DNA from 3 places in the Marinobacter sp. UBA2498 genome. Region 2 is predicted to be linked to each of the others. Evidence: predicted binding sites of a transcription regulator. Region 2 holds the regulator's gene; each other region holds the start of a gene.
The links. The regulator LexA, encoded in region 2, represses DNA repair genes until DNA is damaged. The targets are predictions, from matches to a motif close to CTGTNTNNNNANACAG.
Positions count from the first base shown of each region.

Region 1 (13,168 bases), on a different contig from region 2:
ACGGCGTGCACCTGGCTGCGTGGCATGCCCTCGGTCAGCTGCGTCAGCTCCTCATCGGTAACGATGTTTCCCTGCTGGACGTTGATTTTGTAGACGCCCGGGAAAACGCAACCGGATAGAACGAAAGTGAGAATGAGAGCTGTGAGCTTTTGCATCGCCGGGGGAAATCCTCTATCTTGAAATCGCCTGCCAGAGGCAGGTGTGACACGGGTTAACCGTTCAATGGCGGCTTCATCATACCGGAAGCCGTGAGGCACACCAAAGAGTGAATAGTAACATGTCATCCGAAAACGCCGAATTACGAAAAGTCGGTCTGAAAGTGACTCTGCCGCGGGTCAAAATCTTCAATATTCTGGAGACCGCGGAGGAGCATCACCTCAGTGCCGAAGATGTATACAAGAAGCTTCTGGAGCAAGGCGATGACGTGGGGCTGGCAACAGTCTACCGGGTGCTGACGCAGTTTGAAGCAGCAGGGCTGGTACTGCGCCATAATTTTGAGGGCGGCCATGCCGTGTTCGAGATGGCTGGAGACGACCACCACGACCATATGGTGTGCACCCAGACGGGTGAGGTAGTCGAGTTTGTCGACGAGGTCATTGAAGAGCGACAAAAGAAGATTGCCGAAGAGCACGGTTACGAAATCGTCGACCACAGCCTGATTCTGTACGTAAAGCCGATCAAGTCCTGAGCCCGGCTCGGGTCGTTGGCTGAAGGAACGAAAAAAGGGGCGGGTTTTTGGCCCGCCCCAACAGCTCTCAGGATCGAGAGGGGTAGTGGATCGTTGCTCGCAGTTCAGTGATGGGTTGCCTGCCCCTTTGAAAACATTTCCCTGGCATGAGCGATCGTATGTTCGGTCATGTCCACGCCTCCCAGCATTCTCGCCACTTCACTGATTCTGCCCTGATCGTCCAGCGTCTCGATTTTCGAGAAGGTGGCATCCTGCTCGGTGAACTTGCTGACAAACAGGTGCTGATGACACTGGGCGGCCACTTGCGGCAGGTGGGTGACGCAGAGCACCTGCCCGTTGCCGCCAAGAGTCCGTAACAGTCGGCCAACCACCTCGGCCGTGCCGCCACCAATGCCGACATCCACTTCATCGAAGACCAGTGTGGGTGTGGTTGATGTCTGGGCAACCACCACCTGGATGGCAAGGCTGATCCGCGACAGTTCGCCGCCGGAGGCTACTTTGGCCAGTGGCCGCGCAGGCTGCCCCGGGTTGGCGCTGACCAGGAATTCAATCTCTTCCAGTCCGTGGGGCGCCGGCTCCCCACCGTTGCTGCGGTTCAGGTGTGTAATGAACTGCATGTTGGGCATGCTTAACTGGGCGAGCTCCGCCGCGACCCGCTGATCCAGTTCGGCGGCGGCCCTGGCGCGGGCCTCTGACAGCTCCGCGGCCAGCTCATCGAAGCGTCCGCGCTGGCTGTCCAGCTCTGCGGCCAGCTGCTCCAGGCTGCCTTCGCCACCGTCCAGCTCGGCCAGCTCCGCACTCAGGCGCTGATGCAGTTCCGGTAATTCTTCCGGTGTGATCCGGTGTTTGCGGGCCATCTGGTAGATGGCGCTCAGCCGTTCTTCCACTTCCGCCAGTCGAGCCGGATCGGCCTCGTAGTCCTCGACGAAATGGCGAAGGTTGTCGCCGGCCTCACTGATCTGGATCTGGGCTTCGTTCAGCATCTGGATCGTGTCTGCCAGTGCGGGAACATCCACCGGAAGCTGCTCCAGCTGCTGTAACGCCTGGCGCACCAGATCCACTGCGCTGGTTTCATCTTCGGTGCAAAGCAGGGCGGCCTGATGGCTGTTGTGCAGAACCGTATCCGCCTGGCTGAGCTGCGCCTGTTCCTGTTCCAGGTTTTCCTGCTCGCCCGCTTCCAGGGCCAGACGATCCAGTTCTTCCACCTGATACCGCAAAAGCTGGAGTTTGGCCTCTGCTTCATCGGCATTCTGCTGGCGTTCGGTCAGCCGCTGGCGGATCTGGTTCCAGGATTTCCAGGCTTCCCGTGTTTCAGCGGCCAGGGTCTCAACGCCGGCGAACTCGTCCACCAGCTTGCGGTGGGTTTCCTTGCGCAAAAGAGACTGGTGCTGATGCTGGCTGTGAATATCCATTAGCACACCGCCCAGTTCCTTGAGGTGGTTCAGGGGGCAGGGTTGGCCATTGATGTAGGCGCGGGAGCGGCCATCCTTGCTGATGACCCGGCGCAGGATGCAATCGTTGTCGTCATCCAGCTCGTGTTCTGCCAACCATTCGGTTGCCTCGGGAATGCCGGATACGTCGAAGGTCGCTGTGATGTCGGCGCGTTTGGCGCCATGCCGGACGGCGCCGGCATCGGCTCTGCCACCCATGGCCAGGCCGAGGGCGTCCAGAACGATGGATTTTCCGGCGCCGGTCTCGCCGGTCAATGCGGTCATGCCCTTGCTGAACTGGAGTTCCACCCGTTCAGCGATGGCGTAATTGGAAACCGTAAGTTGAGTCAGCATGCAGATAACCTCCGCGTTGTTCCTGAAACCGGCAAAACACTGTGGATGTATACAGTGACTGTGAATATATACAGGGTTTTTGTGGTTTGCAAACCTGAGGCAGGTATTTTCTTCAGGATTGCAGGCTTTGGTGGTTGAAACCTGGAGAGCGGGCCCCATATCCGTTCGCAACGACATTTTCCGGCTCGAGGCGGCCGGAGCCCATGTTCAACCGGCCACTGACAGCGGGCCGCTTTAGATGAAGCAGGAGTAGCCATGAGCACTGACGAGAACCGCAACGAGCATGAGGAACTGAACGAAGCCCTCGAGGCTGCGAAAGAGGAGGCCCAGGCCGCTGAAGGCGAAGCCGGCGACAACGAAACCTCCGAAGTGGAAGCGCTCCAGGCTCAGGTTCAGGAATTCCAGGAGCAGATGCTGCGCTCCCAGGCGGAAATGCAGAACGTGCGCCGTCGGGCCGAGATCGACGTTGAGAAGGCGCACAAGTTTGCCCTGGAAAAGTTCGTCAAGGAGCTGTTGCCGGTAGCTGACAGCCTTGAGAAGGCGGTCGAGAGCACCGAGGGTCACGATGAGTCCGGCGAACTGGTTGCCTCAATTCGCGAAGGCGTGGAAATGACCCTGAGTCTTTTCATGTCCAGCCTGAAGAAATTCAACGTTGAGCAGATCAACCCGGTGGGCGCACCCTTCGATCCCCAGCATCACGAGGCCATGTCCATGGTGCCTGCGCCGGATGCCGAGCCGAACAGCGTGGTAGCCGTGGTGCAGAAAGGGTATCTGCTGAATGGTCGTGTTGTGCGGCCGGCCATGGTGGTGGTCGCGAAAGCGGAAGATGCACCAAAAATTGATGAGCAGGCTTGAAAAGCCGATTAAAGCGCCAATATAGCCAGTAAATAGCGAAAGCGGAGGCAAATGGCCTCCTGGAAAGCATTCAGAAGAATTGGAGTGACTCAATGAGCAAGATTATCGGTATCGACCTGGGAACGACCAACTCTTGTGTAGCCATCATGGATGGCGACAAGGTGAAGGTAATCGAGAACGCCGAGGGTGATCGCACCACCCCGTCCATCATCGCCTACACCGACGATGGTGAGACCCTGGTTGGCCAGTCAGCCAAGCGCCAGGCGGTTACCAACCCGAACAACACCCTGTACGCCATCAAGCGTCTGATCGGTCGTCGTTTTGAAGACGATGTGGTCCAGAAAGACATCAAGATGGTGCCCTACAAGATTGCCAAGGCAGACAACGGTGATGCCTGGGTTGAAGTGAAGGGCGAGAAAATGGCGCCGCCGCAGGTGTCTGCAGAAGTTCTCAAGAAGATGAAGAAGACTGCAGAAGACTACCTGGGCGAAAAAGTGACCGAAGCCGTCATCACTGTTCCGGCCTACTTCAACGACAGCCAGCGTCAGGCTACCAAAGATGCAGGCAAGATCGCCGGTCTGGAAGTGAAGCGGATTATCAACGAGCCGACCGCAGCAGCCCTGGCTTATGGCCTGGACAAGAAGAGCGGCGATCGTACCGTGGCGGTATATGACCTGGGCGGTGGTACCTTTGACCTGTCCATCATCGAAATTGCCGATGTTGACGGTGAGCACCAGTTCGAGGTTCTGGCCACCAACGGTGACACCTTCCTCGGTGGTGAAGACTTCGACCTGAAGATCATCGAGTACCTCGCAGACCAGTTCAAGAAAGACAGCGGTATCGACCTGCGCGGCGATTCCCTGGCGATGCAGCGTCTGAAGGAAGCGGGCGAGAAAGCCAAGATCGAGCTTTCCAGCAGCCAGCAGACCGACGTTAACCTGCCGTACATCACCGCAGACGCGTCTGGTCCCAAGCACATGAACGTGAAGCTGACCCGTGCCAAGCTGGAATCTCTGGTAGAAGACCTGGTTCAGCGCAGCCTCGAGCCGTGTAAAGTGGCGCTGCAGGACGCAGGCATGAAGGCAGGCGAAGTCGACGAGGTTATCCTGGTCGGCGGTCAGACCCGCATGCCGCTGGTGCAGGAAAAAGTGAAAGAGTTCTTCGGCAAAGAAGCTCGCAAGGACGTTAACCCGGACGAAGCTGTGGCGATGGGTGCTGCCATCCAGGCGGCCGTTCTCTCCGGTGATGTGAAGGACGTTCTGCTGCTGGACGTAACCCCGCTGACCCTGGGTATTGAAACCATGGGCGGTGTGGCAACTCCGCTGATCGACAAGAACACCACGATTCCGACCAAGAAGTCGCAGACGTTCTCCACAGCGGACGACAACCAGACCGCGGTAACCATTCACGTGGTTCAGGGTGAGCGTAAGCAGGCTTCCCAGAACAAGTCGCTGGGCCGTTTCGATCTGGCTGATATTCCGCCGGCAGCGCGTGGTGTGCCGCAGATTGAAGTTACCTTCGATATCGACGCCAACGGTATCCTGAACGTGTCCGCCAAAGACAAGGCGACCGGTAAAGAGCAGTCAATCGTGATCAAGGCCTCTTCCGGTCTGAACGATGACGAAATCGAGAAGATGGTGCAGGACGCCGAGGCCAACGCCGAGGAAGATCGCAAGTTCGAAGAGCTTGTCCAGGTTCGCAACCAGGGCGACGCGATGGTTCACGCCGTTCGCAAGACATTGAACGAAGCCGGTGACAAGGTCAGCGACAGCGAGAAAGAGTCCATCGAAGCGTCCATCAAGGAGCTCGAAACCGCTCTGGAAGGTTCCGACAAGGAAGACATCGAAGCCAAGACTCAGAAGCTGACCGAGGTCTCTTCCGAGCTGGCTCAGAAGATGTATGCAGATCAGGCGGATCAGACCCAGCAAGCCGGTGGGCAGGAAGAAGCCCAGGGCCAGAAGTCTGACGATGCTGTCGACGCTGAGTTCGAAGAAGTCAAAGACGACGACAAGCGATAAATCTGACGTACATCAGGTAGTTGGAAAACGCGGGGAGATCCCCGCGTTTTCCGCGTTTAAAAACAGGGTTTTAAAAGCATGGCCAAGCGCGATTATTACGAGATTCTCGGGATTTCCCGGGACGCGGACGAGAAGGAAATCAAGCGAGCCTACCGAAAGCTCGCCATGAAGTACCACCCCGACCGTAACCCGGACGACACCGAAGCCGAGAACAAGTTCAAGGAGGCCAGCGAAGCCTACGAAGTACTGGCAGAGCCGTCCAAGCGGGCTGCCTACGACCAGTTCGGCCACGCCGGCGTCAACGGCCAGGCCGGTGGCGGCGCCGGGGCCGGTGGCTTCGGCGGTGGCGGCTTCGGCGATATTTTCGGAGATATCTTCGGCGATATCTTCGGCGGCGGTGGGGGCCGTCGCGGTCCGGCCCGCGGCGCGGACCTGCGCTACACCCTGGAGCTGAGCCTGGAGCAGGCGGTGCACGGCTGCGAGGAAAAGATCCGCGTGCCCAGCTGGGACCCCTGCGAGGTCTGTGACGGCTCCGGCGCCAAGGCCGGCGAGCAGCCGGTGACCTGCCCGACCTGCGCGGGCATGGGTCAGGTGCGCATGCAGCAGGGCTTCTTTACCGTACAGCAGGCCTGTCCGACCTGTCGGGGCTCCGGCCAGATCATCAAGAACCCCTGTAAGGCCTGTCACGGTCAGGGCAGGGTTCAGGAAGAGAAAACACTGTCGGTCAAGGTGCCGCCCGGCGTTGACACCGGCGACCGCATTCGCCTTTCCGGTGAAGGCGAGATGGGCGTCGATGGTGGTCCTCCCGGAGATCTGTATGTGCAGATAGCCGTGCGGGAACATTCCATCTTTACCCGCGATGGCCGCAACCTCTATTGCGAAGTTCCCATCAGCATCGTTGATGCCTCTCTGGGTGGAGAGCTCGAGGTGCCGACACTGGATGGCCGGGTGAAACTGAAGATTCCACCGGAGACCCAGACCGGCAAGCTGTTCCGCCTTCGTAACAAGGGTGTCAGCCCGGTTCGTGGTGGTCCTGCTGGTGACTTGCTGTGCCGTGTGATCGTGGAAACGCCGGTGAATCTGACCAAGCGCCAGAAAGAGCTGCTGGAAGAGTTCCAGAAAACTCTGGACGCCAGTAACGGCACAGAGCACGGCCCGAAGAAGACCTCCTGGTTTGAAGGCGTGAAAAGCTTCTTCGACGAAATGAAATTCTGATCGGCGCGACAAGAAGGAACGCGAGCATGAGGGTAGCAATCATCGGCGCCGCCGGGCGCATGGGAAAAGTCCTGATTGAAGCCGTTGACGGCGCCGAGGGTCTCGAGCTGGGTGCCGCCGTGGTCGAGCCCGGCAGTAGCCTGATCGGCGCCGATGCCGGCGAAATGACCGGGATCGGCAAAACCGGCGTCAAAATGGCCGGCAGCCTGGCCGATGTGAAGGATGATTTCGATGTGCTTATCGACTTCACCTTCCCGGACCTGACTCTGGAAAACGCCGAGTTCTGCAAGGCCAACGGCAAGATGCTCGTGATCGGCACTACCGGCATGTCCGACGCCGAAAAGCAGCAACTGGCTCTGGCCGCCGAGTCCACGCCCGTAGTGTTTGCGCCCAACATGAGCGTGGGTGTTAACGTCGTCCTCAACCTGCTGCGCACCGCCGCCGCAACCCTGGGTGACGACTACGACGTGGAGATTATCGAAGCCCATCACCGCCACAAGAAAGACGCGCCCTCGGGAACGGCCCTGCGCATGGGTGAAGTCGTCGCCGATGCCCTCGGTCGTGACCTGAAAGAGTGTGCCGTCTATGGTCGTGAGGGCTTCACCGGCGAGCGAACCCGCAAGGAAATCGGTTTCGAAACGATTCGGGCGGGGGATGTGGTGGGTGATCACACCGTCTTGTTCGCCACCGAGGGTGAGCGTATCGAGGTGACCCACAAGGCAAGCAGCCGGATGACCTTTGCCAAGGGTGCCATGCGGGCCGCTTTATGGCTGAAGGATAAGCCGGCCGGGCTTTATGATATGCAGGACGTGCTGGACCTCAAGTGAGGCCATTTCTCGTGGACACAAAGCGCCATATTTTTTACAATAAGGCGGTTTGACTGCACCAAGCGTACCTTTGCACAAAGATTCTGAAAAAGCGGGACCGAGTTAAGACTCCGTCTCGCTTTTTTGCAACCTGAATTTGCGCTTGCGTTCCTGTTCGTGACGAACCGATACGCCACTCGATGAGGATACAAGCCTTGAGCACACCAGCAATCCTTGCACTCGCAGACGGAAGCCTGTTCTACGGCACAGCCATCGGCGCTGACGGAGAAACCAGCGGCGAAGTGGTGTTCAACACCGCCATGACCGGCTACCAGGAAATCCTGACCGACCCGTCCTACTCCCGCCAGATCGTGACCCTGACCTACCCGCATATCGGTAACACCGGTGTGAACGAAGAAGACATTGAGTCAGACCGCATCCAGGCCGCCGGCCTGATTATCCGCGATCTGCCTCTGCTGGCCAGCAGCTGGCGTAGCAAGGGAACTCTGGACGATTACCTGCGAAGCAACAACATTGTTGGGATCGCCGACATCGATACCCGCCGTCTGACCCGCATCCTCCGGGACAAGGGCTCCCAGAACGGTGCCATCGTTGCCGGTGAAAACGCCACTGCCGAGCGGGCTCTGGAACTGGCAAAAGCCTTCCCGGGCCTCAAGGGTATGGATCTGGCAAAAGAGGTTACCTCCGACAAGATCTGGTCCTGGAAAGAGACGGAGTGGACCCTGGGCGAGGGTTACGGTGAGCGTGAGGAATCACGGTTCAAGGTGGTTGCCTGGGATTACGGCGTCAAGCTGAACATCCTGCGCATGCTCGCCTCCCGGGGCTGCGACATCACCGTGGTGCCGGCGCAGACTCCGGCCTCCGAGGTTCTGGCGATGAACCCGGACGGTGTGTTCCTGTCCAATGGTCCCGGGGACCCCGAGCCCTGTGATTACGCCATCACCGCCATCAAGGAAGTGCTGGAAACCGAGATTCCGGTGTTTGGTATCTGTCTGGGGCACCAGTTGCTGGCCCTGGCCAGCGGTGCCAAGACCATGAAGATGGGGCATGGCCACCACGGAGCCAACCATCCGGTTCAGGATATCGCCACCGGCACCGTGATGATCACCAGCCAGAACCACGGGTTTGCCGTGGATGAGGCAACTCTGCCGGCCAATGTCGAGGCGACTCACAAGTCCCTGTTTGACGGCACCCTGCAGGGCATTCGCCGGACCGACAAGCCGGCCTACAGCTTCCAGGGCCACCCGGAAGCCAGCCCCGGCCCCCATGATGTGGCCCCGCTGTTTGACGAGTTTATCCGCCTGATGGAGGCGCGATCGGCCTGAGACCGATCGCTACGGAAAGCTCACGGGCGCCGCGTGTTGCGCTGCCAGAATTCAAAAGTTGCTGACAGGTTTACCAAGACATGCCAAAACGTACCGACATCCAAAGCATCCTGATCCTGGGCGCCGGCCCCATCGTGATCGGGCAGGCGTGCGAGTTTGATTACTCCGGAGCCCAGGCCTGCAAGGCGCTGCGCGAAGAGGGTTACCGGGTTATTCTGGTTAACTCCAACCCGGCAACCATCATGACCGACCCGGTCATGGCCGATGCCACCTACATCGAGCCGATCACCTGGAAGACCGTCGAGAAGATCATCGAGAAAGAGCAGCCGGATGCGCTGTTGCCCACCATGGGCGGCCAGACCGCGCTGAACTGCGCCCTGGACCTCGAGCGCCACGGCATTCTGGAAAAGCACGGCGTGGAAATGATCGGCGCCAACGCCGACACCATTGATAAAGCCGAAGACCGGGACCGCTTCGACAAGGCCATGAAGAAGATCGGCCTCGAGTGTCCGCGGGCCACCATCGCCCACTCCATGGAAGAAGCCTGGAAAGTGGCTGACGACATCGGCTTCCCGTGCATCATCCGCCCGTCTTTCACCATGGGCGGCTCCGGCGGCGGTATCGCCTACAACCGCGACGAGTTCGAGGAAATCTGTACTCGTGGTCTGGACCTGTCCCCGACCAACGAACTGCTGATCGACGAATCCCTGATCGGCTGGAAAGAGTACGAGATGGAAGTTGTCCGGGACAAAAACGACAACTGCATCATCGTCTGTGCCATCGAGAACTTCGACGCCATGGGTGTGCACACCGGTGACTCCATCACCGTGGCCCCGGCCCAGACCCTCACCGACAAGGAATACCAGATCATGCGGAACGCCTCGTTGGCAGTCCTGCGTGAAATCGGTGTGGAAACCGGCGGCTCCAACGTGCAGTTCGGCATGAATCCGGACACCGGCCGCATGGTCGTCATCGAGATGAACCCCCGGGTGTCCCGCTCCTCGGCACTGGCCTCCAAGGCCACCGGCTTCCCGATCGCCAAGGTCGCGGCCAAGCTGGCGGTAGGCTACACCCTGGATGAGCTGCGCAACGAAATTACCGGCGGCGTCACCCCGGCCTCGTTCGAGCCGTCCATCGACTACGTGGTCACCAAGATCCCCCGGTTCACCTTCGAGAAATTCCCCCAGGCCGACGCCCGCCTGACCACCCAGATGAAATCCGTGGGTGAGGTCATGGCCATTGGCCGCACCTTCCAGGAATCCCTGCAGAAAGCCCTGCGCGGCCTGGAAGTGGGTTCCGAAGGCTTTGACGAGAAACTCGAAGACCTGGATTCCGAGAATTCCCAGGAAACCCTGACCCGCGAACTGAACGTGCCCGGTGCCGACCGCATCTGGTACATCGGCGACGCTTTCCGGGCTGGCATGACGGTGGAGGACCTGCACGAGCATACCCACGTGGATCCCTGGTACCTGGTGCAGATCGAGGACCTGATCAGGGAAGAGCAGGCGCTGAAGAGTGCCGGCAAGGCCGACATTGACCAGGCCACCCTGTTCCGTCTCAAGCGCAAGGGCTTCTCCGATGCCCGCCTGGCGAAACTGCTGGGCATCTCCGAGGTAAGCCTGCGCAAGCTGCGCCACGATCTGGATATCCGCCCGGTGTACAAGCGCGTGGATACCTGCGCCGCCGAGTTTGCCTCCGACACCGCGTACATGTACTCCACCTATGAGGAAGAGTGCGAGTCGGACGCCAGCGACCGCGAGAAGATCGTGGTGATCGGTGGTGGCCCTAACCGGATCGGCCAGGGCATCGAGTTCGATTACTGCTGTGTGCATGCGGCCCTGGCCATGCGTGAAGACGGCTACGAAACCATCATGATCAACTGCAACCCGGAGACCGTGTCCACCGACTACGACACCTCCGACCGGTTGTACTTCGAGCCGATCACCCTGGAAGACGTGCTGGAAATCATTCACGTCGAGAAGCCCAAGGGCGTGATTGTGCAGTACGGCGGCCAGACCCCGCTGAAACTGGCCCGTGGCCTGGAAGCGGCCGGTGTGCCGATCATCGGCACCAGCCCGGACGCCATTGACCGTGCCGAGGACCGGGAACGGTTCCAGCAGATGATCACCCGCCTGGGCCTGAAGCAGCCGGAAAACGCCACCGTGCGTAGTCACGAGGAAGGCATCCTGGCGGCCCGGGAAATCGGTTACCCGCTGGTGGTACGTCCCTCCTACGTTCTGGGTGGCCGTGCCATGGAAATCGTTTATGACGAGGAAGAACTGGTTCGCTACATGCGCAATGCAGTGCTGGTCTCGAACGACAGCCCGGTGTTGCTAGACCACTTCCTGAACGCCGCCATCGAGGTGGACATCGACGCCATCTCCGACGGTAAAGACGTAGTGATTGGAGGCATCATGCAGCACATTGAGCAGGCCGGTGTTCACTCCGGTGACTCCGCCTGTTCACTGCCGCCTTACACCCTGTCCCAGCAGGTTCAGGACGAAATGCGCGATGCCGTCAAGAAGATGGCCATCGAGCTGGATGTGGTCGGTCTGATGAACGTGCAGCTGGCCTGGCAGGACGGCGAGATCTACGTGATCGAGGTAAACCCGCGGGCCTCGCGTACCGTGCCGTTCGTGTCCAAGGCCATCGGTGTGTCCCTGGCCAAGGTGGCGGCCCGGGTGATGGCTGGCAAGACCCTCAAAGAGCTGGAGTTCACCCAGGAAATCATCCCCAGCTATTATGCGGTGAAAGAGTCGGTGTTCCCGTTCAACAAGTTCCCGGCGGTGGATCCGATCCTTGGGCCGGAAATGAAATCGACCGGTGAGGTCATGGGCCTGGGTGACAGCTTCGACGAAGCCTTCGCCAAAGCCGCGCTGGCTGTTGGTGAGCGTCTGCCGGCCAAGGGCACTGCGTTCATGTCTGTGCGGGATGTTGACAAGCCCGGCGCCGCAAAAGTGGCCCGGGATCTGGTCGAAGCCGGCTTCAAGCTTGTGGCTACCACCGGCACCGCCAAGGCCCTGAAAGAGGCCGGAATCGAGGTTGATCGGGTGAACAAGGTCCGTGAAGGCCGTCCGCATATTGTGGACGCCATCAAGAACGGACAGGTTCAGCTGATCATCAATACCACTGAAGGTCGCAAGGCCATTTCCGACTCGGCCCAGATCCGCCAGTCGGCGTTGCAGACCAAGGTAACCTACACAACAACACTGGCGGGCGGCGAAGCCTTCTGCCGGGCCATCAAGTTCGGCCCGGAGCGCACTGTACGCCGCCTCCAGGATCTTCACGCAGGAAAGTGAGACTATGGCTGACAGAGTACCGATGACAAAGGCGGGCGAGACCCGCCTCCGCGAGGAGCTTCAGAAGCTGAAGTCCGAGGATCGTCCCCGGGTTATTGCGGCGATTGCCGATGCCCGGGAGCACGGCGACCTGAAAGAGAACGCTGAATATCATGCTGCCCGCGAGCAGCAGAGCTTTATTGAAGGCCGTATCCAGGAAATCGAGGGCAAGCTTTCAGCCGCTCAGGTAATCGATGTGACCACCATCGAGAATACCGGCAAGGTGATCTTCGGCACCACGGTACACCTGCTTAACATGGATACGGACGAACAGGTGATCTACAAGATCGTTGGTGAGGATGAGGCGGATATCAAGGCAGGCAAGCTGTCGATTTCCTCACCGATTGCGCGGGCGCTGGTAGGCAAGAGCGAGGGCGATGTGGTCGCCATTCGCGTGCCTTCCGGTACCGTGGAATACGAGATTGAGCAGGTCGAGTACATCTGATCTCGTCTGTGCTGAACGAAAAAAGCCGGCTGGGGTTTTCCCGAGCCGGCTTTTCTGTTTCTGGGTTCCGGGCGGATCAGTGTTTGTGGCGCAACAGGTTGGAGAGCTTGGGGTTCGGCTTTTTGGCCCGGCGCAGTATGACGGCGATCTTGCCGATGGTCTGGACGAGCTCGGCGCCAGAGGATTCGCACAGCGCGGTGATCGCCTCGTGCCGGGTTTCCCGGTCTTGGCTCGCCACCTTGATCTTGATCAGCTCATGATCATTCAGTGCGCGCTCGAGTTCTTCCTGCAGTCCCTCGGAAAGGCCTTTGTCGCCAACAATGATGACGGGCTTGAGGTTGTGGGCAATCGCCCGGTATTCCCGGCGCTGTTCCGGTGAAAGACTCATGATGTAATCTCTTTATTGGTGCAATTAACAAAAGGTCAGCGGCGGAAAGGCTGACTTGAACGTATAATCGACGAATTGTAACAGATCGTTCCGCTGTAAGAATGGCCGTTAACACGTATCGACGTGGGGGCAGCAAGCAGAAGGAACCAACCCGGGTGGCAAGGGTCAAAAGGTTCGCGGAATTGGGGGCGTATTGAGGGTTGCTGTTGTAATTTCAGATATGGCGCCCAATATGAAGGTTAAGGCGACTTTTCATTAAAAAACTGTGTGCTGCGTGTGGCCGAT
Region 1 covers NZ_DDOI01000046.1:18,852-32,019, forward strand. The annotation lists gene B2W52_RS05275 (outer membrane protein assembly factor BamE) at 1-155, opposite strand, end outside; gene fur (ferric iron uptake transcriptional regulator) at 278-688, shown strand; gene recN (DNA repair protein RecN) at 793-2,472, opposite strand; gene grpE (nucleotide exchange factor GrpE) at 2,728-3,327, shown strand; gene dnaK (molecular chaperone DnaK) at 3,420-5,345, shown strand; gene dnaJ (molecular chaperone DnaJ) at 5,424-6,560, shown strand; gene dapB (4-hydroxy-tetrahydrodipicolinate reductase) at 6,587-7,387, shown strand; gene carA (glutamine-hydrolyzing carbamoyl-phosphate synthase small subunit) at 7,582-8,712, shown strand; gene carB (carbamoyl-phosphate synthase large subunit) at 8,793-12,011, shown strand; gene greA (transcription elongation factor GreA) at 12,016-12,495, shown strand; gene yhbY (ribosome assembly RNA-binding protein YhbY) at 12,572-12,883, opposite strand.
Region 1: recN (DNA repair protein RecN) is a predicted target of LexA. The motif match lies at 2,531-2,546, and genes of this name have one in related genera.

Region 2 (13,168 bases):
GCTTCCCGGTTCCGGTGCCAGTCGCTGAAGGATGCGTTCATATTTCGCTTTCTGGGCCTCGTAAAGCGAGAGGGACGTATTGCCGTCAAACAGGGCGCAGGAGTATGTCATGCTCCGGTCCAGCCAGAGCTGATAAAAGTCGTTGCCTAAATCATAGTGCTCCTGGACGTTCTTACGGCTGCGTTTCAGTGTATTGGAAGACAACCGGTGCCTGCACCAGTGCCATAACCTGAGCCATACGCTGGTGTGCAAAACCCGATCAAAAACAACGATATTGCCTGCGGCAAGGCGCATCAGGGCAAGCAAGTCGGGTGTGGACCATTTGCCTGCCATGTAGTCTTCGCCCAATCCCACGTCACCGTGGGTGATCAGGTGATCGATGACATCCCACTGCAGCAATGCCATTTCCGCATGCACACCGTCTTGTTTTCCTTCATGGCGGGTCGTCTTTCCATCCGGCCATGTAAGCGATAACGAACCGAACTGAAGAGATTTCAGCGCCTGCAGGAAAAGATTACGGTGAATTGCGCTCGTCTTTCCCGTTGGCTTTTCCCGGGACCCCAGGTGCCCGCCTTCCGGCAAGGATTCCCTGCTCATGCCTTTCCATCCTTACGCTGTTCCCAGCAAGTTTCAGTGGGTTAAAAAGTAGGTGGACTATCATTTATTAGGCAACTGCTGTTCGTCAAACCTTATCGGAAACTGGGACGCTTGCAGGAGTTACCGGAACTATGGAAGTCTTTTCCGGCCATCCGGACGTACTCCTGTATTTCCGGATGATCTTGGCTTACTTCGGCCCGGATCGATATCCAGGTTCACCAGGGCGCCCCTGTCGGCCAGGGACCTGCCCAGGGTGCGATAACCCCCGGTGAGCTCATGCTCCACCGGGCACAGCGGATCCTCCAGCCATAAACCGACCCGGGCATTGCGGGCCATGGGGCCGCCCTCGACCAGATCCGGTCGGGACTGGGTGCCTGGCGGGCCGGGGATGTGGCCGCGGAAGGAAACCAGCGAGCGCGCGTTGCTTATCCGCTTCGCGGGCGCTGGCCAGTGCGCTGTGTTCATCCAGCGCCACAATCGCGTTGATGGCAGGGTTCTGGTCCCGGATTCTTTCCAGTAAGGCGGTAATCAGTGCCTCGCTGGTCAGGGTGCCGGCCTCCAGTTGTTTCAGGAGCTCATGGGCCGGCTGATAATGAGTCGGGGTGTCTTGTACATCCATGGATGTTCTCTTTTTTTGTTGGTCTTAAGGCCTGTCGCCAGCGAGTCAGGGCAGCTCTGATCGCCAGTGTTTTACGTTCACCTGGTCCTTGACTGCGTCGATGATTTCGATAATCAGGTTAATCAAGGCCTCGTTCTGGGCGTCGTCGGCTTTCACTTCACCGGGTGTCGGCAGGAAAACATTCACGATGTCTTCAATGAAGGCATGATTGGAGGCTGAGGCCAGGTCTTCGAGGATCTGGTGGATCACGTGGGCAACGATGTCGCCGACCGCTTCTTCCAGGGTTTCCTGAATGGTGGGGCCCACCACCGGAAGATAGTTCAGTCGTGACAGCTCCAGGTTCTGTTTGAGGGCATTATCCACTCTGTCTTCCAGGTAGCTCCTGAGGGCTCCGCGATTGGGTACGTAGCCTTCCTGGGCCGCCTCGGCAACCCGTTTGGAAATCCAGTCGGAGAGCATGTCCCGTCGGGGATAGAGAATGTCCTTCTGGATCTTGTCGAACAGCGGAGAGCCCAGTTTGACCTCCTGCTGCACGCCGCTCAGCACCTTCAGCACAATGCGATCAGAGAGCTCTTCCATAAAGGCTTCGTAATAGAAATTCACGAAGCGGTAAATCTTGGTGTTCGTAACGTCAATGATCTTGTACTGGTGCAGTCGATAGATGATGGAGATCACACGGAGGATACGGAGGAAACGCAGGCTTCCCACCGGAATACAGCCCACCAGGTCATACCAGTGAATAAACGGGTAAAAGTACCAGCGGTCGTAGACCCTTGCCTTGATGGCGTAACCCCAGCGAACAAAGAACTCGGTCAGGAAGATGCTGACGAAGATCAGATCGTAAAAGATGAAGCGTTCGTGGATGGGGTGGTAGGCGGACTGGATGGCTGGCGCATGTTCCTTCAGCAGATCCTGAACGGCGACAAAGTTGTAGATCGAGTCCCAGATAATGAACGCCAGGTTGATAATCAGCAGGCCCAGCATGAGGAAATCAATGATGAACCAGACAAGCTGGTGGCTGGATTTCAGGTTTTCTCGATTTATCTTCAGCATTCGCCAGGGTCCGGTCTGTTGCTAAGTATCTGACAGGTTAGCTTATTTCAACGCCACAAACGACTCGCCCTTGAGCCGCTCAGGGCAGTCCGAAAGGCCAACCATGGATTAACTTGACCGTCTGCCATTAAACTCCCACGCTTGAACGGAAATCCTTCTTGTTACCACCAACACTGAAATAGCCGGATGCTATCAATCTATCAAGTCGTGAATTCGGGCCGGGTCCGGCTTTTGATCTTGTTGCTCTGCTGGCTGCCGTCGTGGGTTTGCGCGCAACAGGTCGTCGTGAACATGGAGGGAGACTACCCGGATCTGAAATCAAATGCCCAGGCGTTTATCGGGGAGGTTGAAGGCCGCAGTGCCAGTAATCTCAGGCGTTATGCCCCCACGGCCGTTGGTCAGGCCGAGGAGGCATTGCGGGCGCTCGGGTATTACAGCCCGTTGATTGATTGGCGGATTGAAGAGGGTGGTTCCGACACAACGGCAACGCTCGTTCTGTCCATTACACCGGGGGAGCCGGTGCGAGTTACGTCCCGGACCGTGGAGATCAGGGGGGCAGCTGCGTCAGATGAACGGTTTAACGCCGATCTGCCAGAGCACCCGGCGGAAGGCGACATTCTCAACCACGGTCAATATGCCAGCCTGCGAGACACCATCCAGACCCGTGCCCGACGGCGTGGCTATTTCGACGGCACATTTGTTACCCGTACCCTGGAAGTGGATCCGGCAACCCGAAGCGCTGCGGTTACGCTTATCTATGATAGCGGCGAAAGGTACCGGCTCGGAGAGGTAACCTTTGCCGAGGGACACTGGTTCGAGATCGGTCTACTGGAGCAGTTCGTTTCTTTCGAGCCAGGTATACCCTTCCATGCTGATGAAGTAGCAAGGCTCAACCGGGATCTCCTGAACAGCGGCTATTTCAGCAGTGTTGATATCGATGCCTCACCGGGTAGTGCCGAGGACGGCGTGATTCCGGTCCGCGTTGATCTCACCCGGCGCGAGGCCCGCTCTGTGGCGGCGGGCGTGGGGTTTTCGACCGATGTCGGACCCAGGTTCCGTGGAAACTGGCGGGAACACTGGATCAATCCCATGGGGCACAAGCGGGGCGCCGAGACAGAACTCTCGGTACCCAGGCAGAACCTGAGTACCTGGTACGAGCTGCCCCTGGATCCGCCCATGACCGACCTGATCCGCCTGAGCGCCGGTTACCAGCGCGAGGACATCGAGAATGTGGAATCGGAACTTCTGAGCCTGGGGCAGCAGTGGCAGCATCAGTTGGATAACGGCTGGCTACAGATATTGTCGCTGCGTTGGGAAGGTGAGCGCTTTAACATCGGCAATGACGAGAAAGGCACAAGCACACTCCTGCTGCCCGGTGCGGGATACTCGAAAATACACACGGACTCGCCACTGGACCCATCCCGGGGCTATCGCCTGCAGTTCGATGTTACCGGTTCGCATCGGGCGGCGCTGTCCGATGTGGATATCCTTCATGTAAACGCACTGGTCAAGGGGCTGTTTACGCTGGCGGACAAGCACCGGTTTCTGGGTCGTCTGCAGGCGGGGGCTGTGGCAACCAACCGGTTTGAAGATGTGCCTCCATCCCTGCGTTTCTTCGCTGGCGGTGACCAGAGTGTGCGAGGGTATGGCTATGAAACCCTGTCGCCAGAGAATGATAACGGCGTGCCGGTGGGCGGACGCTTCCTGATGGTTGGCAGTGCCGAGTATCAGTATCAGTTTGCGGACAAATGGCGTGCCGCCATGTTCGTCGACCACGGCAACGCGATCAACAATCCGAGCGACCCGCTGGCCACCGGCGCTGGTGTCGGCATACGCTGGATCAGCCCGGTCGGGCCGTTGAGGCTGGACATCGCCAAAGGGTTGGATCGTGAATTTGGCGGGGATTGGCGCATTCACTTTTCCATGGGGCCTGAGCTGTGACGAGGACACCGGAAACTTCGGAAGACAGGCCGCACAAGCCATCGGCACGCCCGCGCCGCCTCCGGTTTTGGCTGTTGGTAGGGCTGGCGGTATTGATTCTCGTGCCTGTCCTTGTGGTGGCCGCTGTTTTGCTGGCCCTGCGCTCTGAGACGGGAACCGCCTGGGTTATAGAACAGGTGCCAGGGCTTCAGGTGGAAAATGACCGGGGATCTCTGTTTGGTCGGTGGCAAGCCGACCACCTGAAATGGCGTGGTTACGGGGTCGAAGTGGTCGTTGAGTCGCCACTCGTGGACTGGTCCCCTTCCTGTCTGTTCCGAAAACAGCTCTGTATAGAGAATCTGGAAGCAGAGACGCTCGAAGTCTCGCAATTGCCTCCGACGGACAAAGCCGAAGGCGGGAGCCCCATTACACTGCCGGGCGTGGACCTGCCGCTGGCGCTGAATATCAGTGGCGTCCGGCTCGGGCCTTTTACCTTCAACGGCAACAAAGTCTGGGACCGGTTTGAGCTGGACGCCGGAGGGTCGGGCGCCGCCTGGAACATAAAGCGCGCCTGGTATCAGCTGGGTGAGTACACGGTGTCCGCCGCTGGCCGGATAGAAACCCGCCGGGACTGGCCTGTCAATCTGGAAGTCAAAGCGGACATCCCGCCGCCTTATGGAGACGAGTGGCTTCTCGACGCCCGGCTCTCCGGCAGCGTTCGGGACCTGATGGTCGCTGCATCCAGCCGTGGCTACCTGGATGCTGAACTCTCGGGGGAAGTCGAGCCGCTCGATCCGGCCCTGCCGGCACAGTTGAGGCTAACCTCGGATCAGTTCCGCGCAGCGCAGGCGCTGCCGGAGACCCTTGTGTTCAATGATTGGTCTGTGGACGCCAGGGGTAGCCTTCAGCAGGGTTTTCGCACCCGGGGGCAAGCTACGCTTCCGGGCACGACAGGCCCGGTACGGCTGACGCTGGAGGGCCTGGCGACGACTCGCGCGGCCGAGAGCATCCGGATCGAGTTGGCCGCGGACCGGGAGAATGGTGCAGGGCAAGACACTGTGGTGGCCAATGGCAATGTCTCCTGGAGCGAGGGCCTCGAAGCCAGTGCCGACATCCGTTTGCGCGGATTTCCCTGGTATACGCTGATCCCGGGCTTTGAGCCGCCAGTGGTAACCCTTCGTTCCCTGGATGGCACCGTGTCCTGGCGTGAGGGGAACTACCATGCAGAGCTTCAAGCCGGTGTCGAGGGTCCTCAGGGCAGCGCTGAACTGACCACCACGGTGGATGGCGATGCCGAGCAGACCACACTGACCAACCTGGCCGTCAGCACAGGCGCCGGGTCTCTTACCGGCAACGGCTCGGTGAACTTTTCCGGGCCGCTTTCCTGGCAGGCGGCCTTGCGCCTGAAAGACTTCAATCCCGGTTATTGGGTACCTGTACTGGAAGCCAGTCTCAGCGGTGATGTGACGACCGAGGGACAACTCGGGGATGGACCGGTACCTGCCATGAATGCCGGATGGGATCTTGAGGGCGACTGGCGTTCCAATCCCGCGTCTCTGCAGGGACGGCTAGATACCTCATCAGGCAGTTGGGAACTATCCGACCTGCAGTTGTTGGTGGGTGACAACCGTATTGAGGGTAGCGGTACCTGGAGCGACGTTCTGCGTGGTGATCTGGCTCTGAACCTGCCCGCGCCGGAAATTGTCCTGCCTGGCCTGACGGGGAATCTGCAAGCCACTCTGACGGCGGAGGGAACACCAGAGCGCCCGAAGGGCGAGCTGAGTGCAAGTGGCAAAAACCTGGGCTGGCAGGATGAGCTCGCCATTGAAACCCTCAGTCTTGAGGCCGATCTGCAGGACGGCATGCGTCTTGTCAGCCGTTTGCAGGCGGAAAATCTCAACGGGTTCGGGCAAGAGCTTGAAACGCTCACTCTGGAAGCCAATGGCACCCAGGGAAAGCACACCGTGAGCATCGGAGCACGTCATGCCGAGGCTGACCTTGAGCTGGATTTCGCAGGAGGGGCCGGCGCTGACTGGAGAACCTGGCAGGGAGAGCTGTCTCGGGGCGTGATTGACCTTCCGGAACAGTCCCAACAATGGCGGCTGCAGGCCCCGGCGACCCTGGCATACAAAGCCGATGGTGAGCTCACATTTGGCAATCATTGCTGGCGCTGGGAGGAGAGTACGGTTTGTGCCGAGGACCAGACACTGCTTCCGGTTCCCCGCATTGCCTATCGTATCGACCGCTTCCCAACCGGGGCCCTCGCTCCCTTGCTGCCAGAGACATTACGTTGGGACGGTTGGATCAACGGAGAGGTTGATTTCACCACCACCGGCGACGGTCCGGACGGACGCCTTTTCCTGGACGCCGGTGAAGGACAATTCCAGTTGCTGGTGGACGGCGAGTGGGAGTCGCTCGCCTACAATACCCTGACAACCGAGGTCGCCCTGAAGCCGAAACAGGCTGACCTTGCAGTCCGTCTTTCCGGACCGGAGCTTGGCGATTTCACGCTGGACATGAACCTGGATCCGAACTCGGACGACCGCAACGTTGAGGGTTCCTTCAGTCTCGAAGGTCTGGATATTGCCCTTGCAGGACTGCTTTCCGGGCTGGACGAAGTTGCCGGTCGGGTGAACGGCCAGGGCCAGCTCTCCGGCCCGCTGATGAAGCCGGCGGTGACCGGCGAACTGCACCTGGTGAATGGACGGGTTTCCGATCCCCGCTTGCCGGTACCGATCGAGGAGGTGATCGCCAGCGTTCAGTTTGGCGGTTACTCGGCCGAGATCAGTGGCAGGATCCGGAGCAATGCGCGAAGCCAGACCATTGTGGATGGGGAAATCGACTGGCAACAGTCTCCCCGGGGGGAAATCACGATTTCCGGCAGCCGTGTGCCATTCAACCTGGAGCCTTATGCGCAGCTTGAGGTGGAGCCGGATCTGACCATCGTTTTCAGTGAGGGGGCCCTGGAGGTATCCGGACAGGTCGGAGTGCCAAGAGGCGATATCGAGATACAGGGTTTGCCGGACCAGGCCGTGTCGGTCTCGGAGGATGAGGTCATTGTCGGCGTGGAACGGGAAGAGCCCGTTGTCCGATCGCTGAATATGGATGTGACCGTGGTTGTTGGAGAAGATCAGGTGACTTTTGCCGCCTTCGGCGTGACCGGTGATCTGGAGGGATCTCTTCGCATTGGCAATGACATGGATACCCGTGGCACGCTCCAACTGGTCAATGGCCAGTATGAAGCCTATGGTCAGGAGCTCAAGCTCAGGCGGGCAAGACTGTTGTTCGTGGGCAACCTTACCCAACCCTATCTGGACATCGAGGCCGTCCGCACCGTGGATACCGTTGTGGCCGGTATTCGCCTGACCGGCCCGGTGCAGTCGCCCCAGACGGAAGCATTCTCCAACCCCGACATGCCTCAGACGGAGGCGCTTTCCTATGTCATTCTTGGCCGGGCGCCCCAGAGCCGGGGTGATGAGGGCCAGATGAGCCGGGCGGCGCTGTCCCTGGGACTGACCCAGGCCAACAAGGTGACTGGGCAAATTGGCGAAGAGTTAGGTATTCGCCAGCTCACCCTGGAAGCGGAGGGTTCCGGCGATCAGACGTCGGTGGTGGCGAGCGGGTATCTGACGGATGAGCTGAGTGTCCGCTACGGTGTCGGCATCTTCGAGCCGATCACCACGGTTGCTCTGCGCTACGATCTGGGCCGCTACTTCTATCTGGAGGCTGCCAGCGGGCTGGCGGCCTCCCTGGATATCTTCTACACCCGGGATTTCTGAGTTCAGTCCAGCTCGAAGGTGGCGCTCACTGAGGCCCGGATTTCCCGCTCACCCACGCTCGAGACCGTATCCGACATGGATTTTGCCTCCGCCATCATCATTGGTACCGGGCGGTGCCCGCCATTGATGTTGATGGTGACCACATCACCACAGGTCTGGTCGAGCTGACTGGCCACGAATCGGCAGCGGGCCTGGGCGTCTGCGATGGCTCTGGCCAGTGCTTCCTGTTCCATACCGGTCTCATCCGAGTGGAAGAACTGGTGAGGGCCGAGGTGGTAATCCAGGCCCACAGCCTGGGCCTGCTGGAGCAGGGGATTGAGCAGGGTAAGATCACTGATGCTGAAGCTGACGGTCTGGGAGGCGACGGCCTGTTTGCGGGGCTGCTCCTCCCTTTCAGGTGCGGGCAGAGTTCGGGTGTAAAGGTTTACCGACGCGTCTGAGTAATCATTGAGCTGATCCTGGTACTCGGTAATACCCTCGCGCCACTGCGCCATCAGAGCCGCTACCCGTTCGGTGGCCTTCTGGGGAAGCTCGTGCTCGGCACTGGCTGTGAACTGGAGTCGGGCGCTGTCGGGCTCGTATCGGACACTGCCCTCGCCGGTGAGCGTAACCTCACCTGCCATTGTCAGGGCAGGTACTGTGAGCGCGAGAGGGAGAATAAAACCGGACTTCAGGTTAAAACGGATCTTTCGGTTCCGTCCGTTCATGGTAGTGCCTCCTTTGGAAACCGTTGATGGATCAGGCGTCGTCGGAATCCGGTTCCAGGCGCGCCAGTTTGTATCGGCGGGCAGCATCCACGAACTGGCCAAAGATGCGCCGGTGTCCGCCATGGTAGAGCAAGTATTCCGGGTGCCATTGGATGCCCGTTAGCCATTGGCGTCCGGTGCTTTCAATAGCCTGTACGAACAGATCATTGTCCACGGCGGTCACGCGCAGGTTGCGGCCCAGGCGCTTGATGGCCTGGCTGTGAATCCGGTTGGCGCCGATCACCGGGGAGCGCATGGCTTGCTCAAGCCGGCTGTGCGTTACCAGTCGCACGGTTTGCAAGGGCAAGAGCAGCGGGCGATGCCGGGTATTGACCCTCAGCGGTGTCACGTTCTGGCACAGGGACCCACCGTGGAAAACGTTGATGAACTGGGCGCCGCGGCAAATCCCGAGCACGGGAATGCCAATGGCTTCAGCCTGCTCAAGCAGTGACTGATCGGTTTTATCCCGCTTGCGGTCATAATTGGCGGTAACCTGTGGCTCCTGCCCATAACGTTCAGGATGGACGTGGGTGCCGCCTGACAGCACCAGGCCATCAAGCATGGGTACGGCAACCCGTGAACCCGGACGAATATAGTGGGTCCGGGCACCGTGGAGGCGCAGGCCCAGACTGATCAGCCGATGGGCAAGGCTTTTTCGAGCGGGACCACTGATGCCGATCGTCAGGCCCGGAACCTCAAGTTCCTGTTCTTTGGACTCTTCAGACATACCCGTTTTTGGCCAGCCAGTCGTCAGTGGTTTCCCGCCAGCTGTGGGTCAGGTTGTGAAGATTCAGTTTACGCCGCTCCCGGAACAGTTGCCGTATATCGGCCAGGTCGTCGGGATTGTTGGCCAGTTGCTCCAGAACGACCCAGTCGTTCCAAACGGTTGAGAAATGCCAGCCGGGATTGTCGATGTCGCAATCCGGCAACCGGTAATGCAGGGTTGGCCTGCTTTTTATCCGGGGATCCTGAACATGGCGTTCCAGCCGTTCCTTGTCCAGGTGGGCAAACAGTGGAAGCAGGTCAAGCGCGCGATTGCGGGTAGGATTGAACTCCAGGTAATCCTCCATGAGCTCCCCGAGGTTTGGATGATAGTTATCCTCCATCAGGAGCTCTGTGTAGCGGCCGTGCCAGGGTTCGATGTAGGTGGTGAATTTGCGGCTGACGTCCAGTTGATGCCGGTACTTGAGCCATTCATACAGGGCCGCGAACGCTTGGAAATAACGAACCAGGGTCTCCGGGCTGAGGTCGGGCAACTCAGGATTAAGCTGCAGGCCAAACGCAAAATAGATGGCGTCCCGGCTGCCCAGTGCCCCGGCGTTTCGGAGTTTGTCGACGAGCGTTTCAATCACCTCGACGCTGGAAAACTTCAGAGGTGGGCTTATGATCTCGAGGGGTACCACGCGTTCGGCCGCGGCGTCGATCACATCCATCGCCTGTCCACCGAGTTCACGAATGGACTCGGGGAGGCGCTCATCCGCCAGATCAAGATCCTTGATCGGATCGGAATCAAGCTCAACCGTGAAGTCGCCAAGAGATGTCTGCAAGTTTGTCACATAGCGTGACTTGAGCTCAGGAGTGCCCTCCAGCATCTTCGCCGCCAATGTAACCAGCTCATCGTAGCCCAGACCAGACAGTTCGATCTCGACGCCAACCCGGCGTTCCTTCCCTTCGTTCGTCTCTAGGATGTCAGGCATCCTGCAGGCACTGACTTGAGTCATGGTGCTCCCTGGTTCGTGAGGAATAGTGCCCTAACCATATCACACCGCTGTTGATCCTCATTATTAAGCGGATGCAAGAAAATCAGGGAGCCGACTTTACACTGGATAAAACACTGTATATAGTCAGTTTACTGTATAAAAAAACAGGGCCACCGGAGCCACTCTTACGAGAGGCCGATGTTTGCAGCGGCCCGATCCCGATATAGCGGAGTAGCTTGATGAAGCTGACAGCAAGGCAGTCCCAGGTACTGGATATTATTCGCCGATACGTCGACGAGACCGGCTATCCGCCAACCCGTGCTGAAATCGCGGCAGAACTGGGCTTCCGTTCGGCCAACGCCGCGGAAGAACATCTCCGGGCATTGGCAAGGAAAGGTGCCATCGAGATGGTGCCGGGAGCGAGCCGCGGCATCCGTCTGCCTGAGGCGGAAGAGGACCTGGGCCTCCCGGTCATTGGTCAGGTCGCTGCCGGTAGTCCGATCCTTGCTCAGGAGCACATCGAGGATCACTGCACACTGCAGCCAGAATTCTTTTCGCCGTCTGCAGATTATCTTCTGCGGGTCCGGGGCATGAGCATGAAAGACATCGGTATTCTCGATGGCGACCTGCTGGCAGTTCACAGTACCCAGGATGTTCACAACGGCCAGGTGGTTGTTGCCCGGGTTGGCGATGAGGTCACGGTAAAGCGTTTCCGCAAGGAAGGCTCGAAAGTCTACCTGATTGCCGAAAACGAAGAATTCGCACCGATCGAAGTGGACCTGACCGAACAGGAGCTGTTCATCGAGGGTCTGGGTGTTGGTGTTATCCGCCGCTCTGACCTGCACTGAGCGGTTCGGATAGCCTCAGATAGTTTGAATAACGGGTGAATTATGGAACAAATGAGCTTTAATCAGAATCTGGCCTACAACCCCAATGCTCTGTCCTGTTCAGTGTCGGCAACCGCCGCCCGCGAGCGACGTTCCGTCATTCGCGCCCGACGCGCTCCGGAAACCACCGAACCCAAAGTCTGTGGCAATGTGACTGAGATCATTCTGCCGGAAGGCCAGGTAGAAAATTTCCAGCTGCTGTTGCCAATGCTAACCCAGCTGAATCAGGAGAAGCGCTGGCTGGCCTGGATCGACCCGCCCCAGGCGCTGGTCAGCAAGTGGCAAAAAATGCACGGGATTGTCGCCGGCGAATTGCTGGTGCTGCGTTCAACACCGGACTATCCTGCCCAGGACCTGGCAGAGCGAGCCCTCAGTGCCGGCACCTGTCACGCGGTGGTCATGTGGACCCGTAAACTGGGGCGAACTGCCTTCGAATCCCTGCAAAGAGCCTCGGCCGAGGGCAATAGCCACGGCGTCGTTCTCAGGCAGCGTTAACCGATCAATGCAGAGTGTAGGAGGGCTGGGCGTCTGAGGCGTCCAGTTCGTCATCTTCCCAGTCGATATCGTGGGCAACATTGCCTACAGCCTCAATGCCAGCTGCAATCATTGCTTTGGCAACCGACATATCCCGATCTTCCATCATTTCCCGGGCTTCTTCCGAAAAAGAGATTTTTACCAGTGGCGCACTGTCATCATCAATGCGGCGCAGGGCGTAATCGCCATTGGTCAATTGCACGATTTCAAAAAACGATGGTGACATTCAATAAACCTTCAAGTTAATACGATTTGAATAACCGGAGCTGGGAGTGGCTTACCACTCGCTGTGCTGCTCTTCCAGATCGTCGGCAAAATGTTTGACGGCGGTCAGCGTTTTCATCAAAGCAGCCGACGATCGATCCGGGCCGGAATCGGCCGATACCGCAATGATGTTTTCTTCGCTCACGGTTTTTTTGGTCGCCGGGGGTCTGCTTTGGGCGCGCTCGAGTTGCTCCAGATGGTTCCACCAACTCCCGGATCGCTGTTCCAGCTCCTTCAGGCGGCCAACTTCACTCGGTTCTGGCCCGATAAGAGCGACCAGCTCATCAAGGGTTGAAGGCTCCTCTGATTTTCTCTGGTATAGCCTCGCAACCATGACCAGCAACAGTTTTCGAGACCGCAGAAGCAGCTCGATCGCCCCCTGAATAGCGGCCTCCCGGCGCAGCGCCTGTTCCGCCTCGTTGGGACGTTGTTCCTGAGCCTCGTCTGTGGGCCGGTCGAGTGGCTGAAGCAGCGTGCGGGCGAGAAAGAGCTTTTGAGAAACCAGTGAGTGCCATTGCGAGGCCATGGAATACCTTCAATCCCCCAGCGCGGGTATAACCCCGAAAATTAATTCGTCACTATATCATTTTCGCTATCAAATTTCTTCCATTCTCTGTGCGGTGAGGTTTCACAATAAAACACAAACATTCACTTGAAACGACCGTTTGAATTTGGCAAAAAGGCGCCCGGCTGTGCGAGTTCTGCTCGTGGCGGCTACCCAACAGCATGAATTTCTGGAGGTGTAAGGGATGCGAAGCCAACTGGTTGCAGGTGTCGCACTGGTTTTTCTCGGGTTTTCCGGACAGGCCCTGTCCAAGGTCACGGCCGCCGAGGCCGAGCGGCTGGGTGGTGAACTGACCCCGGTCGGAGCCGAAAAGGCGGGCAACCGCTCAGGCAGCATACCCGAATGGACCGGAGGTTTGGCCACGCCGCCGGACGGCTGGCGTGAGGGGCAGGTGGAAATTAACCCGTTTCCCGAAGATGAGGCTCTTTTCGTTGTTACCTCCAACAACCTGGAGCTGTACAGGGACAAGCTTTCAGACGGTCACATTGCCATGCTGGAGAAGTA
Region 2 covers NZ_DDOI01000126.1:2,059-15,226, reverse strand. The annotation lists gene B2W52_RS17685 (SAM-dependent methyltransferase) at 1-597, opposite strand, end outside; gene B2W52_RS17680 (hypothetical protein) at 872-1,216, opposite strand; gene B2W52_RS17675 (hypothetical protein) at 1,262-2,269, opposite strand; gene B2W52_RS17670 (autotransporter assembly complex protein TamA) at 2,561-4,210, shown strand; gene B2W52_RS17665 (translocation/assembly module TamB domain-containing protein) at 4,312-7,968, shown strand; gene B2W52_RS17660 (SIMPL domain-containing protein) at 7,971-8,675, opposite strand; gene B2W52_RS17655 (gamma-glutamyl-gamma-aminobutyrate hydrolase family protein) at 8,707-9,441, opposite strand; gene B2W52_RS17650 (amidoligase family protein) at 9,434-10,435, opposite strand; gene lexA (transcriptional repressor LexA) at 10,651-11,262, shown strand; gene B2W52_RS17640 (cell division inhibitor SulA) at 11,305-11,796, shown strand; gene B2W52_RS17635 (hypothetical protein) at 11,801-12,061, opposite strand; gene B2W52_RS17630 (DUF6586 family protein) at 12,113-12,625, opposite strand; gene B2W52_RS17625 (DUF1329 domain-containing protein) at 12,849-13,168, shown strand, end outside.

Region 3 (5,469 bases), on a different contig from region 2:
TGGCACAGTTCGATGTATACCTCAACCCAAGTAAAACTAGCAAAGCTCACTACCCTTACCTTGTCGATATTCAAAGCAGCCTGCTGAGCGAACTGGCAACTCGTATCGTCATTCCTTTGGGGAAACGCTCCGCATTCGGTGGCGAAGCCATGCAAGGACTCACCCCAGAAATCAGCTTTGCAGACCAGGAGCTTCTCCTGTTGACCCCGCAAATTTCCTCTGTTTCTGAAAAGCATCTCAACAATCCGATTGGTTCTCTATCACATTTCAGAGATCAGATTGTTGGAGCCCTAGACATGGCTATCACTGGCATTTAGCAGCTAATTACACGAACGCGTTCGTATATCACCCGTTTATCAAACTCCTAAAACTGTTTTTGGAGTGCAAAGCACAGTTGACGAAGGCTTCTAACTCTCCCAGTTACTGGCTGGAATTCGCTTAACGTGGATGTGGCTGATAAGCCGGATGATGAGCTCTTCCCTGCCGAGCTTCAGGGTCAGGGGGTTATCGGTGCGGTTTTCAACCATTCGTCTGGTGGTCTCCGGTCCGGAAGGAGCACGGCGGAAACCGGGTTCCGCCGTGATTGGGATTATTGCATGTCGTTGAAAGCAGCGTCGGTTCTCGCTGCCAGGATGAAGTCGTTCTTGTGCAGGCCGCCGATTTCGTGGCTCCACCAGCTCACTGCAACTTTGCCATATTCCAGAACAACCACCGGGTGATGGTCTTCTTCTTCGGCAAGTTCGCCAATCTTGTTGGTGAACTCCAGGGCCTTCAGAAAGTTTTTAAGTTTGTAGACCTTATGAAGCTGTTCTTCCCCGTCAATTTCCAGAATTTCCCAGTCTGGGACCTCTTTATGCAGCTGCTGCTTTTCTTCCTCGGTCGCCTTGCTTGCGTTCGGGCTGCAAGCTTCACAGCTGTGTGCTTTCAGGTCACTCATTTCAACCTCCATGGTTGATGGCTGTATTACAAGCGTGGGTCGTGCCCTTCGCTTTATCAACCCTTCTCTTGAAATCCGGCGGCTTTCCGAATACTGTATATTTAAACAGTATTTTGAGAGTTTTCATCATGAGCGAGCTTCTGAACACGCTGATGCAGGATGCCCGTGTCTGGCAGGGGCACCGCCACACCCAGACCACACAGCCTGCGCAATCAACCGGTTACCAGGTGCTGGATAACCAGCTCGGAGGCCTGGGCTGGCCCCGGGGTGCCTTGAGCGAATGCCTGCTGGATGCACCGGGTATTGGTGAGCTGCATTTGCTTCTGCCGCTGATGCAACGGGTGTGCGAAGAGGGCAAAAGCGTGTTCTGGCTGAACCCGCCGCATACGCCCTATGCCCCTGCCCTGGCCCGGGAAGGCGTCAACCTGGACCAGGTGGTGCTGATCCATACCGATGATGAGGGCGACTTTTTGTGGACACTGGAGAACTGCCTGCGCTCACCAGTAACAGGCCTGGTAATGGCCTGGCCGGGCAAGCTGGCCTCACGGGAAGTCCGTCGCCTGCAACTGGCCGCCGAAGCCGGGAGCAATGTGTGTGTGCTGTTCCGGGAACGACGTTACGCCGGGCAGAATTCTCCGGCTGCCCTGCGGCTGGAGCTGGAACCGGGGGAGCAGCAGGATCTCAAGGTGAATGTGCTCAAGCGCCGGGGTAGCTGGCCCGGGCAGCGCTGTTCACTGGCCATGGCCCAGCGGGCCGATCTCTCCTTCCGTGAAACCACCCGGGTTGTCCGGGGCCCCTGGTCGGGTTCAACCGGGTAATAACGCTCCATGCTCTGGCTGTATCTGCATTTCCCGCACCTGGTGCTGGACCATATTCGGCGCACCCGTGAAGATGAGGGCGCCCTGGTGGTGGTTGAAGGCTCTGGCCAGAAGGTGATCCAGGCCTGCCCGGACGCCAGGAGCCAGGGTATTCGTAGCGGCATGCGCCTGAAAACCGCCATCAGCCTGGCTCCGGATCTGGGCATGGTGCGGGCCGATGAAACCCAGGAAGCCAGGATTCTGGAAGATCAGGCCCGCTGGCTGTACCGCTATGCGGCCCATATTGTGTTGGTGCCGCCCGATGGTCTGCTGGCCGAAATTGGCAGCCTTCAAAAACTGTATGGCGGGCTGCCCGCCGTTTGGCAAACCGTGGAACAGGGGCTGAATGAGCGCCAGCTGAATGCCTGGATCGGTATTGGCTATACCCCTCTGTCGGCCCGGCTGATTGCCCGCGCCGGCAAGGGGGAATGCACGGCAGACAAAGGCCACATTCTTCGAAGCCTGAGCCAGATGCCCCTGTTGGCAGCTGAATTCAACGAGAAAGCCTGTACCCGTTTGCAGCGCCTGGGGCTGAACACGTTGGGGGAGGTGTTTGATTTACCGCCCGGCGAACTGGCACGGCGTCTGTCTCCGGAGTTACTGGCTTACATCCAGAAAATCCAGGGCACCCGGCCAGATCCCCGCACGCCCTGGCAGCCGCCCCACTCGTTCCGGCAACAGGCGGATTTTGTGCAGGAAATAGAACACACCCAGGGGCTGCTGTTTCCGCTCCAGCGCATGCTTGTCGAACTGGAAGAGGATCTGTGCTGGCGCCAGCAGGATACCGACAGCCTGCGGCTGGTTCTGAAGCACCGGCATGCGGAACCAACCCGGCTGCAGATTCGCACATCCGGGCCGGAGCACCGGGCCGATCATTTCTTGAACCTGGTTCGTCTGCGGTTGGAGCAACATTCCCTGAGCGCCCCGGTTATCTCCATGGTTTTGCTGGTGAAGCGTTTCCTGTCACGGGAAGCACCCTCCGGGCAGGATCTGCTGGGTGAAACCCAGGATCTGAATGAAGCCTGGCATACCCTGATCAGCCGGCTGCAGGCGCGCCTGGGCGATCAGGCTCTCAGGCAGCTCTCGCCCCAGGCGGATCATCGTCCCGAACGGGCCTGGTCGGCCTCGGAAGTTCTGCGTAAAACCGGAACGCCGCCAGTACCGGCAGCAGAACTGCCCAGGCGGCCGCTCTGGTTATTGAAAGGCCCGCAACCGCTGACCGAGGCGCCCGTTACCTGGTTTTCCGGGCCTGAGCGCATCAGCGGTGGCTGGTGGGATGGCCAGCGCGTGCACCGGGATTATTACATTGCCCAGTTGAGCAGCGGCCAGTTGGCCTGGGTCTTCCGGGATGCCCGGGAAGGCTGGTTTGTGCATGGGTGGTTTGGCTGATGTCCGGGCAGCAGTATGCAGAGCTGTTTTGCTTCAGCAATTTCACCTTCCTCACCGGGGCCTCTCATCCCCACGAACTGGCTGAGCGAGCGCATGAGCTGGGCTACACCGCCCTGGCCATCACCGATGCCTGCTCCGTTGCCGGCATTCCCCGGGCCTGGGCGGCGCTGGCAGAAAGTCCTGTAAAACTCATTACCGGCAGCTGGTTTGAGTTGTCGGATGCCCCCACCGGCGCCGCTTCTCCTCGCTTTATCCTTCTGGCCCGCACGCGCAAAGGCTATGGCCAGCTTTGCCAGTTGATCACTACCGGCCGCCGGCGGGCTGAGAAAGGCCATTACCAGCTGTATTACCGGGACATTGAAACCCACACCCTGGATGACTGCCTGTGTCTGTGGCTGCCCCCATCGCCTACCGAAGCGGATTCCGATCAGGCGCTGGCCTGCGGCGAGTGGCTGGCCCGACTGTTTGACCCCCGGATCTGGATTGCCGCGGCCCGCACCCTGGAATCCGGCGAGGAGCAGCGGCTGGCACGGATACACTGGCTGGCCGATCAGCTGCGCATTCCCGTGGCTGCCGTGGGCGAGGTGCACATGCACAGCCGGGAGCGCCAGCCGCTGCAGGATGTACTGACAGCCCTGCGCAATCACACCAATCTGGAGAATGCCGGCCACTGCCTGTTCCAGAATGGCGAGCGATACCTGCGCCCCCTGCCCGTTCTGCAACGGCTGTTTCCGGAAGCCTGGCTGCATGAAACCCTGACCATTGCCAACCAGTGCACCTTCGAGCCCGGCAGCCTGCGCTATGAATACCCGCCAGACCTGGTGCCGGAGGACGAGACTCCGGCCGGCTACCTGAAACGGCTGACCCGCGAAGGCGAGCGCCGGCGTTACCCGGATGGCACACCACTGCAGGTTCAGAGCCTGATCCGCAAGGAGCTGGGCCTGATCTCGGAGATGAACTACGAGCATTACTTCCTCACCATCCACGATATTGTCGACTTTGCCCGCAGCCGGGGGATTCTCTGCCAGGGGCGGGGGTCGGCAGCAAACTCTGCGGTTTGTTATTGCCTGGGCATCACCGAGGTGAACCCGGCCCGGGTGGAACTGCTGTTCGAGCGGTTTATTTCCAAAGACCGAAACGAACCGCCCGATATCGATGTGGATTTCGAGCACGAACGTCGTGAAGAGGTTATCCAGTATATCTACCGGCGTTATACCCGTGAGCGCGCCGCCCTGGCTGCCACGGTGATCCGTTACCGGCCCAAAAGCGCCATTCGGGATGTCGGCAAGGCCCTGGGGTTTGATCCGGCCCTGGTGGAACAGCTGCTGGAAGGCATCGACTGGCGGGACAAGGCCACCAACTGGCGCCAGCAGATTCTCGACAAGAAAATCACCCGCAACCCACAGGTGGCGGACCAGTTCTTCACCCTAGTGAATACCCTGCTGAGCTTCCCCCGACATCTGTCCCAGCACGTGGGCGGTTTCGTGATCAGCGCCGGGCCACTGGCCGAACTGGTGCCAGTGGAGAACGCTGCCATGGCCGACCGCACCGTAATCCAGTGGGACAAGGACGACCTTGAGAGCCTGGGGCTGATGAAGGTGGATGTGCTGGCCCTTGGCATGCTCTCCGCCATTCGAAAAGCGCTGGAACTGATCAGCGATGAAAAAGGCCAGCCTTTCCGGATACAGGACATTCCCCAGGAAGACCGTGACACCTACGCCATGCTTCAGACAGGCGACAGCATCGGCGTATTCCAGGTGGAATCCCGGGCCCAGATCAACATGCTGCCCCGCCTGAAACCGGAAACCTATTACGATCTGGTGATTGAGGTGGCCATCGTTCGGCCGGGCCCCATCCAGGGTGACATGGTGCACCCGTACCTGCGCCGAAAGCACGGCCTGGAGCCGGTGGATTACCCGAACGATGCCGTGCGCAAGGTGCTGGAGCGCACCCTCGGTGTGCCCATCTTCCAGGAACAGGTGATCAAACTGGCCATGGTGGCGGCCGGCTTCTCCGCCGGCGAAGCCGACCAGTTGCGCCGGGCCATGGCGGCCTGGAAATCCCACGGCGACCTGACCCCGTTCCGGGAAAAGCTAGTCACCGGTATGCTCGAACGTGGTCACGATGCCGACTTCGCCGAACGGCTGTACCAGCAAATCTGCGGCTTTGGCGGCTATGGCTTCCCCGAATCCCACGCCGCCAGCTTTGCCCTGCTTGTCTACGTCTCCGCCTGGATCAAACGGCACTATCCGGCGGCCTTTTACTGTGCCCTGCTTAACAGCCAGC
Region 3 covers NZ_DDOI01000083.1:43,539-49,007, forward strand. The annotation lists gene B2W52_RS11610 (CcdB family protein) at 1-317, shown strand, start outside; gene B2W52_RS11615 (4a-hydroxytetrahydrobiopterin dehydratase) at 590-937, opposite strand; gene imuA (translesion DNA synthesis-associated protein ImuA) at 1,066-1,755, shown strand; gene B2W52_RS11625 (Y-family DNA polymerase) at 1,765-3,183, shown strand; partial or broken gene B2W52_RS11630 (error-prone DNA polymerase) at 3,183-5,469, shown strand, end outside.
Region 3: imuA (translesion DNA synthesis-associated protein ImuA) is a predicted target of LexA. The motif match lies at 1,031-1,046, and genes of this name have one in related genera.